One region of the Brevibacterium sp. NPDC056726 genome, then DNA from elsewhere that is predicted to be linked to it. Evidence: riboswitches for the same ligand, from Rfam matches in the RefSeq annotation. Region 1 holds a riboswitch; each other region holds the start of a gene.
What was found. Region 1 has a riboswitch for thiamine pyrophosphate ahead of thiC (phosphomethylpyrimidine synthase ThiC). Riboswitches for the same ligand answer to the same signal wherever they lie in the genome.
Positions count from the first base shown of each region.

Region 2: linked by a shared signal. The riboswitch ahead of ACFQ91_RS07990 (ECF transporter S component) and the one ahead of thiC (phosphomethylpyrimidine synthase ThiC) in region 1 are both predicted to bind thiamine pyrophosphate.
Region 3: linked by a shared signal. The riboswitch ahead of thiO (glycine oxidase ThiO) and the one ahead of thiC (phosphomethylpyrimidine synthase ThiC) in region 1 are both predicted to bind thiamine pyrophosphate.
Region 4: linked by a shared signal. The riboswitch ahead of thiM (hydroxyethylthiazole kinase) and the one ahead of thiC (phosphomethylpyrimidine synthase ThiC) in region 1 are both predicted to bind thiamine pyrophosphate.

Region 1 is NZ_JBHTYZ010000006.1:162,232-165,931, reverse strand. Features, by position in the region: gene thiC (phosphomethylpyrimidine synthase ThiC) at 1-1,572, opposite strand, end outside; TPP riboswitch at 1,569-1,679, opposite strand; gene ACFQ91_RS13780 (M18 family aminopeptidase) at 2,297-3,646, opposite strand.
Region 2 is NZ_JBHTYZ010000003.1:371,263-374,962, forward strand. Features, by position in the region: gene ACFQ91_RS07985 (ABC transporter ATP-binding protein) at 1-1,010, opposite strand, end outside; gene ACFQ91_RS07990 (ECF transporter S component) at 1,010-1,639, opposite strand; TPP riboswitch at 1,665-1,773, opposite strand; gene ACFQ91_RS07995 (universal stress protein) at 1,846-2,808, opposite strand; gene ACFQ91_RS08000 (DUF4916 domain-containing protein) at 3,010-3,549, opposite strand.
Region 3 is NZ_JBHTYZ010000002.1:315,488-319,187, reverse strand. Features, by position in the region: gene ACFQ91_RS04940 (ketopantoate reductase family protein) at 1-844, opposite strand, end outside; gene thiE (thiamine phosphate synthase) at 841-1,620, opposite strand; TPP riboswitch at 1,644-1,746, shown strand; gene thiO (glycine oxidase ThiO) at 1,737-2,933, shown strand; gene thiS (sulfur carrier protein ThiS) at 2,930-3,166, shown strand; gene ACFQ91_RS04920 (thiazole synthase) at 3,168-3,700, shown strand, end outside.
Region 4 is NZ_JBHTYZ010000001.1:92,856-96,555, forward strand. Features, by position in the region: gene thiD (bifunctional hydroxymethylpyrimidine kinase/phosphomethylpyrimidine kinase) at 1-237, opposite strand, end outside; gene thiE (thiamine phosphate synthase) at 234-959, opposite strand; gene thiM (hydroxyethylthiazole kinase) at 956-1,816, opposite strand; TPP riboswitch at 1,804-1,907, opposite strand; gene ACFQ91_RS00445 (sugar ABC transporter permease) at 1,994-3,205, opposite strand; gene ACFQ91_RS00450 (ATP-binding cassette domain-containing protein) at 3,202-3,700, opposite strand, start outside.

The DNA.
Region 1 (3,700 bases):
CGCGAACTGGTCGCGCCAGCGGAACTCGAACCGCGCCTTCGACAGCGCATCGTCCCGGGCCGTCGCCCCCGGGTGGCCCTTCGCGACGTCCGCGGCGTGGGCGGCGATCTTGTACGTGATCACCCCCGTCTTGACGTCGTCGAGGTCGGGCAGTCCCAGGTGCTCCTTCGGGGTGACGTAGCAGAGCATCGCCGTGCCGTACCGGGCGATCTCCGTCGCCCCGATCGCCGAGGTGATGTGGTCGTAGCCGGGCGCGATGTCCGTGACGAGCGGACCCAGGGTGTAGAAGGGGGCGCCGTCGCAGAGCTCCTGCTGGCGCTCGACGTTCTCCCGCACGAGATGGAGCGGAATGTGGCCGGGGCCCTCGACCATGACCTGGACGTCGTGCTCCCATGCCCGCTTCGTCAGCTCGGCGAGGGTGTCGAGTTCGGCGAACTGGGCGGCGTCGTTGGCGTCGGCGATCGAGCCGGGGCGCAGCCCGTCGCCGAGGGAGAACGCGACATCGTAGGCCGCGAAGATCTCACAGAGCTCGTCGAAGTGCGTGTAGAGGAAGTTCTCCTCATGGTGGGCCAGGCACCATCCGGCCATGATCGACCCGCCGCGGGAGACCATTCCGGTCACGCGGTCGGCGGTGAGCGGGACGTAGCGCAGCAGCACACCGGCGTGGACGGTCATGTAGTCGACGCCCTGCTCGCACTGTTCGATGACGGTGTCGCGGTAGATCTCCCAGGTCAGCGCCTCGGCGTCGCCGTCGACCTTCTCAAGCGCCTGGTAGATCGGCACGGTGCCGATGGGGATGGGGGAGTTGCGGATGATCCACTCGCGGGTGGTGTGGATGTCGTTGCCCGTCGAGAGGTCCATGAGGGTGTCGGCACCCCACTTCGCGGCCCACTGGAGCTTCTGCACCTCCTCGGCGATCGAGCTCGTCACCGCCGAGTTGCCGATGTTCGCGTTGATCTTGACGAGGAACGCCTTGCCGATGATCATCGGCTCGGATTCGGGGTGGTTGATGTTCGCGGGGATGATCGCGCGCCCGGCAGCGACCTCGGAGCGGACGAGTTCGACGTCGCACTGCTCGCGGATCGCGATGTAGCGCATCTCGGGGGTGATGATGCCCTGCCGGGCGTAGTGCATCTGCGTGACGGTGCGTCCGGGCTTCGCGCGCCGAGGCGTCCGGTCGGGCCCCTGCCACTGCTGGGAGGGTGCGCCGCGGCGGACGGCTGCCCGCCCGTCGTCCTCGATGAGGTGGCCGCGGGCCGCGTAGTCCTCGGTGTCGTCGCGGTCGGCGATCCACTCCGCGCGGTGCGGGGGCAGGCCCTGTTCGGGGACGGCGCCGGGCCCGACGGTGCGGTAGACGTGGACCGGCTCGTTGGGGCGGCCGTTCGTGTCGTCGAGGTCGATGCGGGTGACGGGCACGCGGATGCCGTGCTCACGGTCCTCGACCCAGGCCAGGGAATGGGTGGGGTACTGCTCGAGAGCGAAACCCGCGGGGGTGCTCGCGGAGTTCTCGGCCGGTGCCGTCGGGCGCGGGGCAACGGTGGGACGGGTGGTTTCTGGGGTGGGCGCAGTCATCTGCGATCCTCTCTTCCTCCGCCGGTATCAACCGGATCAGGTTCAACGGTCTCGAGCGGTCTCAGCTCGATCTCAGCCCTCTTCCGAAGGCCCCCGTGGGGTCACACAACGACTATCACGGTGTGGGCGCCGCCACAAAATCACCCGCGGCAGGTGTTCACTGCGCGAGACGGTGGACGCGCGGTCGCCCGATTTGGTGCCTCAGTTTCAGCGTGCCCAAGTGGACGCGCCCCAGTGGGTGTGCCCCGGTGGACGGGCTCCTGCCGACGTGCCTCGGTGGACGTGCCCAGCGGACGCGCCCTGGGGGAAGTACCCCAGTGGGCTCGCCTCGGATTCCTGCGCACGCTGGACGCCTGCGGCATCGTGCCTGCAGGCCTGCTTCCACGCGCATTGTGCGTGCGCGCCCCGCTCGCTGCGTCATCGTGCGTGCAGCATCGCGCCTCGGCGGACGCACTCCCGCGACTTCGCTGACGGGGTGTCTGCGGGCGTGCGCCGGTGCTCGTCCTCGGGGTGCTCGTTCAACGGCGAGCGTGAATATCGCCGCCTCGGCGAATCTGCCGGCGCTCGTTCAACACGGAGCGTGAATATCGCGTCTTTGGGGACGCGATATTCACGCTTCGTGTTGAGTGAGACTCAGGGGTGAGTGAGGCTCAGGGGTGAACGAGGCGCTGCGTTGAACGAGCAAGCGCTCGCCCCCTGTGTCGGCTCCCGCAGGCGCGGCGCCTCACGCCCCCTGGAGGAACGTTTTCGCGACCGCGCCGAGCGCGACGACGTCGCTGATCGCGCACATCTCCCGCGCCGAGTGCATCGAGTAGAGCGCCGGTCCCACATCGACCGTCGTCATGCCCATGCGGGTGGCCGTCAGCGGTCCGATCGTCGACCCGCACGGCACCGAGTTGTTCGAGACGAAGTCCTGGTACTCGACCCCGGCGGCTGCACAGGCGCGGGCCCACGTCGCCGTGCCGACGGCATCGGTGGCATACCGCTGCTGGGCGTTGAGTTTGAGCAGGGGCCCCGCACCCAGGCGCGGACGCACGTGCGGATCGTGGCGTTCGGGGTAGTTCGGGTGGGCGGCGTGTCCGGCGTCGGAGGACACGCACACCGAGGCGGCCAGTGCGGCGAGGTAGTCACTGCGGTTCGCCTCGGGGAAGAGGGCGGCGACGATCCGCTCGGTGACGTCGGAGAGGAACGGCCCGCTCGCGCCCGAGCGCGAGTTCGACCCCACCTCCTCATGGTCGAACCCGGCGAACAGGGCCACCGCATCGAGCGCCTCGGCGTCGAGGGACGTCATCGCGGTCACCCCGGCGTGGACGGAGAGGAGGTTGTCGAGTCTCGGGGAGGCGAAGAACTCGTCCGCGGCGCCGAAGAGCGCGGGCTCCTGCGCGGGGATCGTGTAGACGTCGTGGCCGACGATGAGTTCGGGGTCGACGCCGGCGGAGGCGGCGAGGATCTCGAGGACATCGGCCTCGGCGAGGTCGGCGAGACCGACGATCGGGGTCGTGTGCCGCTGCTTGTCGAGGGTGAGGCCCTCGTTGACCTGCCGGTCGAGATGGATCGCGAGCTGCGGGATGCGTGCGATCGCCGGCGTGTGCGCGAGGACGACGCTGCCGTCGGCGAGGCTGAGGCGCCCGGCGAGGGCGAGCTCCCGATCGAGCCACGAGTTGAGCAGCGGCCCGCCGTAGATCTCGACACCGAACTGGCGCACGCCTTCGGCGACGAACTCGTCACCGGGCTTGAGTTTGAACGCCGGCGAATCGGTGTGGGAGCCGAAGACCCGGAACGGGGGCACCGCCGAGGCGGTCGACCCGTTCGCGGTCGAATCGGCTTCCGCTGCGTCAATCCGCCCTGTCGGGGCCATCCAGGCGATGATCGCGCCGTCGCGGATGACGTAGTACCCGTGGCCGACCTCAAGGGTCCACGGCTGACGTTCGTCGAGTCGGGTGAACCCGGCGGCGTCGAAGCGCTCGGCCGCTGCGGCAGTGGCATGATAGGAGCTGGGAGAGGCCGTGACGAAAGCGGAGAGGTCGGCTGCGACCTGCGCGTTTGCTGTCTGATCCGTGGATGGAGTGCTCATCTGAACAGCCTATCCTTTGGGGTAGCTTCGACCACAGGGGCCGAAGCGCCAGCG
Region 2 (3,700 bases), on a different contig from region 1:
GCAAGCGGCCCCGCTGCGCGCACCTCACCGGAGAACTCGGGGATGAGGCCGGCCAGGGTCAGCGCTGTCGTCGACTTCCCGGCCCCGTTGGCGCCGACGATGCCGAGCGCCTCACCCGCCCGCACCTCGAGGTCGAGATCGGTCGCTGCGGGCACGGCTGCCCGCGGCCGGGCGACGCCCAGGCGCTCGCCGACGAGCACGGGGGACCCGAGTCGGTCCTGCGCTCCAGTTCTGCCCGGCATCGTCCAGCGGTCGGGGGCGGTGCGGGACCCGGATTCGGGCAGCCAGATCCCGGTGGTCCTGAGCACCTCGGCGAGTGCGGGGTCACCGAAGACCTCGTCCGGGGTGCCGTGGGCGACGACGCCTGTGCGGCCGAGGACGATGACGGTGTCGACCTCGTCGCTCCACAGGCTCACCCGGTGCTCGACGACGATCATCGTCGCCGCAGTGGACTCCTGGACCGTGAGGACGGCATCGCGGACCGCCCTCGCCGAGGCGGGGTCGATGTTGGCCGTCGGCTCGTCGAGGACGATCACCTCGGGTGCCATCGCGTGGATCCCGGCGAGCGCGAGGCGCTGCTTCTGGCCCCCGGACAGCGCCGCCGTCGGGTGGGACTGGGGAAGGTCGAGGCCCATGGCGGCCAGGGAGGCGTCGATCCGCGCGTCGACCACCTCGGCGGGCAGACCGAGGTTCTCCATTCCGAACGCGACATCGTCACCGATGCGGGAGAAGATCACCTGCGAATCGGGGTCCTGGAGGACGAGCCCGGTGACGCCTCGGCGGGGGTCGGGTGGGGCGTCGCCGACGAGGAGATCACCGGCTGACTCCCCGGCCTCAGTGGGAAGGACCCCGGCGATCGCATGGAGGAGCGTCGACTTACCCGCCCCCGACGGCCCCAAGAGGAGAACCTTCTCACCTGGGGCGATGTCGAGGTCGACGGGGCCGACGGCGAGGCTGTCCCGATCGGCGTGCCGCCACGAGTATCCGTGGGCGCGGATCGGCAGGCCCATCAGCGCACGCGGCCGGAGGCGAAGGAGCTCAGCGCCCCGGTCTTCGCGATCGCGCGGTAGGCGTACCAGGCGCCGATGCCGGAGATGACGACGCCGGAGATCATCGCGCACACCGCGTAGGCGAGCTGGAAGTCGAACTGCCATTCGGCGTTGTAGAGGATGTTCTCGCTCACGGCCATGAAGGTCGCGGCGACGAGTCCGGACAGCGCGGTCACCCACAGGGTGAACTTCCGGTAGCCGAAGGCGGCGAAGACGAGTTCGGCGCCGAGGCCCTGGAGGAAGCCCGACAGCAGCACGGTCGCCCCGAAGTGGGAGCCGAGGACGCCTTCGACGGCGGCGGCGAGGAGTTCGCACAGCAGCGCGGCTCCGGGTTTGCGGATGATCGCCCCGGCGAGCGGACCGGCGAGCACCCAGAGGCCGGCGATGAGGCCGATCGAGGGCGGGAAGGCCTGGAAGGCGAGCTCGATGCCCTTCCAGCTGGCGGCGAGCACCCAGAAGATCAGGCCCACGGCGATGCCGAGGACCGCGGTGACGACGTAGTCGACGACCCGCCACTTCTTCGTCGGCGGGGCCTGGGTGAATGCCGGTGCCGTCGTCGAGCGGGAACCGGGCGTGGTCGTGTTCGGCATAGCGCCTCCTCGTGTCTCAAGGAGGGGTAGAAGAGTCTCGACTTCCTTCGGCGGTGCTAGCCGCATCAGGTTCGAGGGTCTGCAGCGTCATCTGCACTCTCAGCGCCCTTGGCGGCGCTCCCCTGTCGTGTGCGCTCCACTGTACAACACCTGACGATCCCCGGCACCGCACGTCCGCGGGGCCGGGGATCTGGTGCGAACGGGACTCAGGCCGGAACGACCATGACCGGACCCTCGGCATGGTGGAGGACCCCGCGGGAGACCGATCCGAGCAGCGCGGACTTCACGGCCCCGCGGCCCCGGGTGCCGAGGACGGTGAGCTGCGCGGTCTTCGTCGCCGCGGACAGCAGCGCGGTGGCATCGCCGATGAGCGCCGAGGTGGACACCTGGAGCCCGGGGAACTGACTGCGCAGCTCTTCGGCGTCCTTGTCGAGTTCGGCTTCGATCTGCTGCTGCCGGCGGTCGGCGACGTCACCGCCGAGTTCGAGCTCCGGGTACCAGTAGAGCCATTCCTCCCCGGCCGGCAGCACCGTGACGATCTCGAGGTCGGCGTTGCGCGAAGCGGCCGCCTCGGCGGCGGTGAACATCGCGATCCGCGCGCCCTCGGACCCGTCGACGGCGACGACTACCGGGCCGGTCGTGTCCCCGCGGTGCGCCGAATGGCGGGGGACGACGATCGTCGGGCAGTGGGCGTGCGGCGGCAGCGCGGTCGAGACCGACCCGAGCATGCGGCCCATGAAGCCGCCGCGTCCACGCGCCCCGACGATGATGACATCGGCGTTGGCGCTGAGGTTGACGAGCACACCGGCGGCGTCACCGGATTCGACGGCGTACGTCACCGGTCCGGGATGATCGGCGAGGAGTTCGGCCGCCTCGGCGAGGGTCTTCTCCGCTGCCCGCATCGCGGCTTCGTCCTCGGGTTCGGACGGGATCGAGGCCATGTTCGGGTAGATCATCAGGGGCATCGTGAAGGCCGTGACGACGGTGAGGGGAACGTCTCGGTGCAGCGCCTCGGCGGCACCGTAGCGCAGGGCAAGGGCTGCGAGCTCGGATCCGTCGAAGCCGACGAGGACGCCGAGGTTGTCGGTGAGTCCGGAATCGGAGGCGCGGGTGTCGGTCGGGCGGGCCTCGGCCGGGTTCGCGGCGGACGAGCGGGAGTCAGCAGTCATGGCAGTCCTTCCATCGGGGCCTGACCAACCCTGACGGGGACGACGGCCCCGAAAACCGTGTGCCGTCCTCGTCGCCCTCAGTGTACCCAAGTGTTTTCTACAACGTGTAGAAGACCGCGAGGCGGACGGATTCCTCTCGCGTGCGGCGCGTGCCCACGGCCTCGGCGCGTGCTCACGGCCTGCGCCAGGGGGAGGGGTGCGTCAGACGGCGAAGCCGAGGTAGCTCAGGGCTGAGCGGATGATGTGCTCCTGGCCGTGGGAGAGCTCGGCGACGATGTCGGAGCGCAGCGCCTCGGTGGGGGTGAGCCAGTCGAGGCTGAGCGCATCGGCGCGCGGGGTGCATTCGCCGCGGACCTCCATGACGAAGCACATCGAGATCGCGTGCTGGCGCGGGTCGTGGAGGAGCGAGGTGCCCTCGGTGGGGAAGTACTCGGCGATGTGGAACGGGGCGATGGCCGGCGGGACGACGGGCAGCGCCATCGGGCCGAGGTCGTTCTCGGCATGCCGGAGCAGGGCCTGGCGGATGCTCTCGTGGTAGCGGATGCGTCCGCCGACGACCTCGCGACCCAGGGTGCCGTCGTCGAGGCGGCGCAGCAGGAGGCCGATCTCCTCGACATCGCCGGCCTCTCCGACGCGGACGGGGATGGCATTGACATAGGGGATGGGGAGACGGCGACGAAGCTGGGCGAACTCGTTGTCGTCGAACCAGTTCTCGTCGAAGTCGAGGGCAGTGCGGGTCATATCCCGATTGTGTCACAGTTCACCTCGACGGACGGGTGGGAGGAGGGGGGTCGAGGCGGCTCATGCCGGTCGGGTAAAGTATCTTGATGTCAAGATAAAACTCCGGCCGGGCCGCAGCGTCGCAGTGACGTGGCCTACAGTTGAGTCAACC
Region 3 (3,700 bases), on a different contig from region 1:
CGAGGTCGCGCGCCGTCGTCTGGAGATGACCGAGGATGTGCTCGGTCTCGTTCGGCAGTCCGGCCGTGACGTCCCGGTAGAGCGAGGAGGTGAAGGCGGAGCCCTCGGCGGTGAGCATCGAGAGAGTGGCAGCCCTGGCCCGCGCGGACACCGGGTGGCCGGCGGCCATGGCGACGGCTTCGAGTTCGTCGATGATCCCCACGACGTGGGGTTCGCCGCCGGCGGCCATGATCGCGCCGACCGGTGCCCGGAAGAGGCACGTGACGACACCGGCCGCGGCGATGAACACCCATTTCTCCCACAGGGCGTCGTCGATGCCGTCGATGACCTGCAGCCGGAAGCCGGGGACGTCGAGCGCGTCGACGACCGCGGGTGGGACCTCTCCCCCGCCGAGGCGGCCGATCGTCATCGTCGCGAGATCCGTCATCTGGACGATGTCGGCTCCGCGCATCGTGCCGACGATCTTGACGAGCCCACCGAGCACCTGTCCGGGGAACTCCGCCTCGAGGCGGCCGATCTGCGCCATCCCGTTGAGGAACGGGATGATGAGGGTCTGGGGTCCGACGGCCGGTCGGAGGTCGGCGATGATCGATTCGAGGGCACCGGCCTTGACGGCGACGAGGACGAGGTCGACCGGGGTCGGGTCGGCCGCGAGCTCCTCCGCCGTCGTCACGGTCACCGGGTTCGTCCGGTCCTCGTCTGGGGCGATGAATCGCAGACCGTTCTCTCTCAGGGCCTCGGCGCGTGCGGGCCTGACGAGGAAGGTGACGTCGCGTCCGGCTTCGACGAGGCGGGTGCCGAAGGCGCCGCCGGTCGCGCCGGCTCCGGCGATGAGGATTGTCACAGGGTGCCGTCCTTCGGGGTCGTGCCGGTGGTCGTGCCGGTGGTCGTGTCGGGGTCAGCGGAAGTCAGCTGCGCGCGCAGCCGAGCGGCCGCCTCGGCGGGGTCGGGCGCCTCGGTGATCGCGCGGACGACGACGATGCGCGTCGCCCCGGTCTCCTGCACTGACCGGAGACGATCACCGGCGGAGATCCCGCCGATCGCGAACCACGGCTTCGCCGTTCTCCCGCTCACCGCCGCGAGCGGTTCGAGTCCGGCCGCCGGGCGACCGGGCTTCGTCGGGGTCTCCCACACGGGGCCGAGGCAGAAGTAGTCGATCTCCGGGTCGGCGGCGGCGGCGAGCGCCTGCTCGACCGAATGCGTCGACCGGCCGAGGATGACGTCGTCGCCGAGCACCGTGCGGGCCTGCGCGCTCGTCAGGTCGCCCTGCCCGACATGGAAGACGTCCGCGCCGACGAGGAGGGCGACGTCGGCGCGGTCGTTGACGGAGAAGAGCTTCCCGTGCCGGTGGGCGGCCTCGCGGAGGATCTCGAGGGCGGCGATCTCCTCCCTGGCCTCCAGGCCCATGTCGCGGAGCTGGATGATGTCGACGCCCCCGGCGTAGGCGGCGTCGAGGAACTCACCGAGGTCGCCCTGCTGCGTGCGGGCGTCGGTGCAGAGGTAGAGCCGGGCGGAGGCGAGCGCACGGGTCCGCGCGGCGTCCCGGCCGGTGGAGTCGCGGTCGGCCGGGTGGCCCGCGTTCTCGGTCACGGGGTCTTGCACTGCGGGAGACGTTGGCATCGTGGGAACCATGCTCCTAGAGTAGAGGAGTTCGCGGGAGCCTCGCAGGGAGGCTGAGAGGGCTTCGTGCCGACCGTCCTACCTGATGCGGGTCATGCCGCCGGAGGGAGAATCGCATGGACGTCATCGTCGTCGGCGCCGGGATCATCGGCCTGGCCGCGGCGTGGGAGCTGCACCGGCGCGGGGCGGCCGTCACCGTCATCGATCCGCATCCGGGCGCGGGCGCCACCGCGGCCGCGGCCGGGATGATCGCCCCTGCCGCCGAGATCGCGTGGGGCCAGACTCCGCTGTTTCCGCTCATGCGCGTCTCCGCCGACCTCTACCCGGACTTCACTGCGGCACTGACCCGGGAATCGGGGGCCGACCTCGGGGAGACGGCGACCGCCACACTCGTCTGCGCCGGTGACCGCGCGGATCTCACGGCCCTGCGCGAACTCAGCGCCCTCCAGTCCGCGGCCGGTTCCGACCTCGACCTGCTCACCGGATCCCGCGCCCGCGATCTCGAACCCGCCCTGGCCCCCGGTGTGTGCGGGGCCGTCCTCATTCCCGGCGATCATGCGATCGATCCCCGGCGGGTGACGCGCGCGCTGCTCACCGTCCTCGGCGACCGCGTCATCGAGGACCGGGTGACGGGACTGGTCGGCGATGAGGGATCACCGACCGGTGCCCCGGCCCGGACGACCGGAGTCGAGCTCGCCTCGGGGCGTCGGCTGCACGCCGATCAGGTCGTGCTCGCCGCAGGCATGGCGCACAATGCGATCGCCGGCGCTCCCGAGCTGCCGCTGCGGGCCGTCCACGGCGACGTCATCCGCCTCCGCTCGGATCCCGGCGCTCCCCCGCTGCTCACCCGGACGATCCGGGGACTCGTCGCCGGTCGGCCCGTCTACGTCGTGCCGCGGCCCGATGGGGAGCTCGTCCTCGGGGCGACCTCCCGGGAGGACGGCCAGGCGGGCATCCTCGCCGAGGGCGTCCACCGTCTCCTCCACGACGCCGAACGCCTCGTGCCCGGGCTCCTCGGATGTGAGATCACGGAGATCACGGCACGGGCCCGGCCCGGCTCGCCCGACGACCTCCCTCTCCTCGGTCGCACTGACCCCGGTCTCGTCGTCTCCACCGGGTACTTCCGCCACGGGGTTCTCCTCGCACCGTTCGGCGCCCGCCTCGGCGCGGATCTCGTCGTCGGCGCGGACTCCGCGTGGCTGCCCGTCGGTGCGCGCGAGGCCGTGGCACCGGAACGGTTCGAGTCCGACCACTCGCCATCATCACCGCAGTCACCTGGTGCACCACTGCTGACAGCAAGGAAGGGATCATGACCATCACTCTCAACGGCGACCGCCGGGACATCACCGCGGGCACGACCGCCCGCACCCTCGTCGAGGACATCACCGGACGGCAGCTGAGCGAAGACGGCACCCCGGTCGACGGCGGCCGCATCGGGGTGGCCCTCGCCGTCGACGGTGAAGTCGTGCGCCGCGGGCTGTGGGCCGGCTTCACCATCACCGACGGCCACACCGTCGACATCGTCACCGCAGTCCAGGGAGGCTGACATGAGCTGGACCATCGACACCGTCACCTTCGACTCCCACCTCGTCATGGGCACCGGTGGGGCGAGCACCCTGCGCATCCTCGAGGACGCCCTGACCGCCTCGGCGACAGAGCTGACGACGGTCGCGATCCGCCGCTTCGACGCCGAGGCCAGGGATTCGGTGTTCGCGCTCCTCGAGCGGCTGGGCATCCGCTCACTGCCGAACACGGCCGGGTGCTACACCGCCCGCGATGCCGTGCTCACCGCGCAGCTGGCCCGGGAGGCGCTCGAGACGAACTGGGTCAAACTCGAGGTCATCGCCGACGAGGACACCCTCCTGCCCGACCCCGTCGAACTCTTCCGCGCCACCGAGGAGCTCGTCCTCGACGGCTTCACGGTCTTCGCCTACACGAACGACGATCCCGCGCTGGCGAAGCGGCTCGAGGACGCCGGGGTCGCCGCGGTCATGCCCGCCGGCGCCCCGATCGGTTCGGGCCTGGGCATCCTCAACCCGCACAACATCGAGACGATCGTCTCCCGCGCCCAGGTGCCCGT
Region 4 (3,700 bases), on a different contig from region 1:
CTTCGTCGCATCGACGGGCATGTCGTTCAGGACACTGTCGAGCTCGGCGACGACGAAGTCCTCATCGATCGGGTAGACGCGGGAGACCCCGTGCGTGTTCTGCGCGACGAGCGCGGTGATCGCCGTGGTCCCCAGCACCCCGAGGGCGGTGAACGTCTTGAGGTCGGCGTGGATGCCCGCCCCGCCCGAGGGGTCGGTGCCGGCGATCGACAGGGTGATCGGTGGCCGCGTGCTCATGCCGCTCCCCCGTCCTCGCCGGCACCCGGCGCGGTCCCGTCGCCGTACGCGGTGAGCAGCTCCCGGGCCGCCCGTTCCGGGTCGGCAGCCCGGCAGATCGCCGAGACGACGCAGAAGCCGAGCAGTCCGCGGCCGCGCAGCTGCGGGACCCGGCTGGCATCGATGCCGCCGATCGCCACCGCCGGCAGACCCGCCTCGGCCGTGAGTTCGCCGAGGCGGTCGGGACCGATCCCGGCCGGTGCGTCGGTCTTCGTCGTCGTGTCGAAGACGGGCCCGATCCCGACGAGGTCGACGGCGCCGGCAGCCCGGGCGGCGGCGAACTCGGCGTCGCTGGCGGCGGAGAGACCGATGAGCGGGTCGGGTCCGACGAGGTCGCGCACCTCGGCGACGGGAGTGTCGGTCTGTCCGACATGGATGTGGACGTCGGCGCCCTCATCGAGGAGGTGCCGGGTGACGGCGACCCGGTCGTTGAGGACAACGGGCACGCGGCGGTCCGTACCCGCCACCGCCTCGGCGACGGCGGCAATGACCTCCCTGGTCAGGGTCAGGAACTCGGTGTCGTCGATGTCCTTGTCGCGGACCTGGACCATGCCGACTCCCCCGCGCACGGCCGCGAGCACGGTCTCGGCGACGGTGCGTCCGGCCTCCCGGCTCTGGGCGGAATCGGTGACGAGGTAGAGGCGGGCGTCGACGCCGGCCAGGCGCTCACTCGTCGCGCTCATGCTCTCGTCACTTCGACCCGTGCCTGACCGATGCGCGCATCGTCGGTGGTGTAGAGGGCGTCGAGGAAGTGTTCGGCATAGCTGCCCGGTCCGGCGGCACCGGCCGCTGCGGCTTCGCCGGCGACGGCGAAGTGGGCGTGGGCGGCGACGACGGCGGTGAACTGTTCGAACGCCGCGAGTCCGGCCGGCCCCGCACCGGAACTCGAACCGGCCGGCGGCACGGCGGCGAGGTAGGCGGAGGTCACGGCACCGAGCGAGCACCCGGTGCCGATGACGAGCGGCATGAACTCATGGCCCCCGTCGACACGGGCGATGTGATCGACGCCGTCGATGTGGGCGACGATCGCGTCGCGTCTGCCCGAGACGGCGACGATCGCCCCACTGGTCCGTGCGAGCTCGGCCGCCGCGGGGAGGACGGCGTCGACCTCGTCGGTGGATTCGACGCCGCGCCCGCCGGCCCCGGCTCCTGCCAGGGCCGCGATCTCCGAGGCGTTGCCGCGGATCGCGGTCGGGCGATCGGCGGCGGCCCGGCGGATGCGGGTGGTGCGGTGGTCGACTGCGCCGATGCTCACCGGGTCGAGCACCCACGGAGTCGAGTCCGCGGTGACGGCTCCGATCGCGGCGTCGGCGGCGAGGAACTGCTGGTTCGTCGCGGTTCCGAAGTTGACGAGCAGACCGCCGGCGAGGTGCGCGAACTGTGCGGCGTCGGCTTCATGGTCGAGCATCGCCGGGGACGCACCGACGGCGAGCAGCACGTTCGCGCTGAACTGCTGCACGACCGTGTTCGTGATGCATTGGATGAGCGGATTCGCCGCGCGCAGACGTGCGTGCGCCGACGACAGATCGATGTCAGTCATGACGATCCCTTCGCTAGCATGGCCCAGATCAGGTTCGATGGGTGTCCTCTCAGCCCGGCGCGACTGCCGCCGGGCACCCCATGTCATTGCCCATGACTGTACCAAAATCGCCGAGGCGGGGGTGAGGTGGGGTCACCCCCTGACCTCGCCCCCGCCTCGGCGCTGGTGGAGCAGACCTCACCCCCTGCCGACGTACCGCTGTCCGCGCCGGCTGACGGCGTCGATGACGACGGCGGTGAGGAGGACGAGGGCGGTGATGATCTGCTGCATATCGGAGTTGAAGCCGATGAGGTAGAGACCGTTGTTGATCGCGCCGACGACGAACGCCCCGAGGACCGCGGCCCACGCCGACCCCCGCCCGCCGAAGAGGGAGGTGCCGCCGATGACGGCCGCGGCGATCGCGTTGAGGAGGTCCTGGGTGCCCACGAGCGTCGACCCGGCGTTCGTCGTCACTCCGGCCTTGACGAAGCCGAAGAGGGCGGCGAGGACCCCGGCGGTCATGAACACGCTGATGCGCACCCACGTCACCCGGATGCCGGCGCGCCGGGCGGCTTCGACCTTGCCGCCGACGGCGTAGATCGAGCGTCCGTAGCGGGTCTTGCGCAGCACGAGGTCGATGATGATCGCGATGACCATCATGAGGAAGAACGGCAGCGCGAGTCCGAAGTCCTGGTTGACGAGGATGAGGAAGCCGAAGACGATCGCCGCGAGGACGACGATGCGCACGATGACGGCCGTCCAGCTCGGGCTGTCGAGGCCTGCGGAGTGCCGACGCAGCTTCGAATGGATGATGCCGGCGGCGAAGCCGATGACGGCGATCGCCCCGAAGACGTAGGCCCAGAACGCCGGGAAGTAGTAGCTGGCGAAGTCGAAGACGAACGTATCGGCCATCGAGAGGTTCTTCTGGGTGCCGAGCACCGTGAGCGTGAGCCCCGTGAACGCGAGCAGACCGGCAAGGGTGACGACGAACGCGGGAATCCCGACGACGGCGAAGAACCAGCCCTGGATCGCCCCGATGACGAGGCCGAGCAGGAGGATGATCGTCACCGCGATCACCGGCGGGACCCCCTGCCGGACGACGAGGACACCGAGCACCGAGGCGGCGAGACCGCCGAGCTGGGCGAGCGAGAGGTCGATCTCGCCGAGGAGGAGGATGAGGTTGATCCCGAGTGCGAGGATCGCCAGGTAGGCGACCTGGGTGGAGAGGTTGACGAGATTCGCCGGTGAGAGGAAGTTGCTGTTCGCCGACTGGAAGACGATGACGATGACGACGAGGGCGAGGATGACGGGGAACGACCCGAGCTGGCCTTCCCGGATCCGGCGGACGAACGTCCGCACGAGCCCCTCGTCGGAGATCCGCTCGTCGGTGATGAGGGAATTGCGGGTCATCGGCGCTCACCCCTCCGCGCGGCCCGCTGGGTCACGACGTTGTCGTTGGCTCCGGTGATCGCGGCGACGAGGACGTCGGTGCGCTCGTCTCCCGGGAAGTCCCCGGCGTCCTTGCCCAGCCGCAGCACGTGGACACGGTCGCACACGGCCTGGACATCGGCCATGTTGTGGCTGACGAGGAGCACCCCGAGGTCACGGTCACGGAGGCGTTCGATGAGGTTGAGCACCTCGGCGGTCTGGGCGACGCCGAGGGCGGCCGTCGGTTCGTCGAGCATGACGAGCGAGGGTTCGCCGAGGAGGGACCGGGCGATCGCCACCGTCTGGCGCTGGCCGCCGGACAGGGCGGCGATCGGCACGCGCACGCTCGGGATCTTCGCGGACAGGCTGCGCAGCAGCTCCCACGACTTCGCCTCCATCGCGACTTCGTCGAGGACGCCGCCGCGGGTGTGCTCGTGACCGAGGAAGAGGTTGGCGACGACGTCGAGGTTCTCGCAG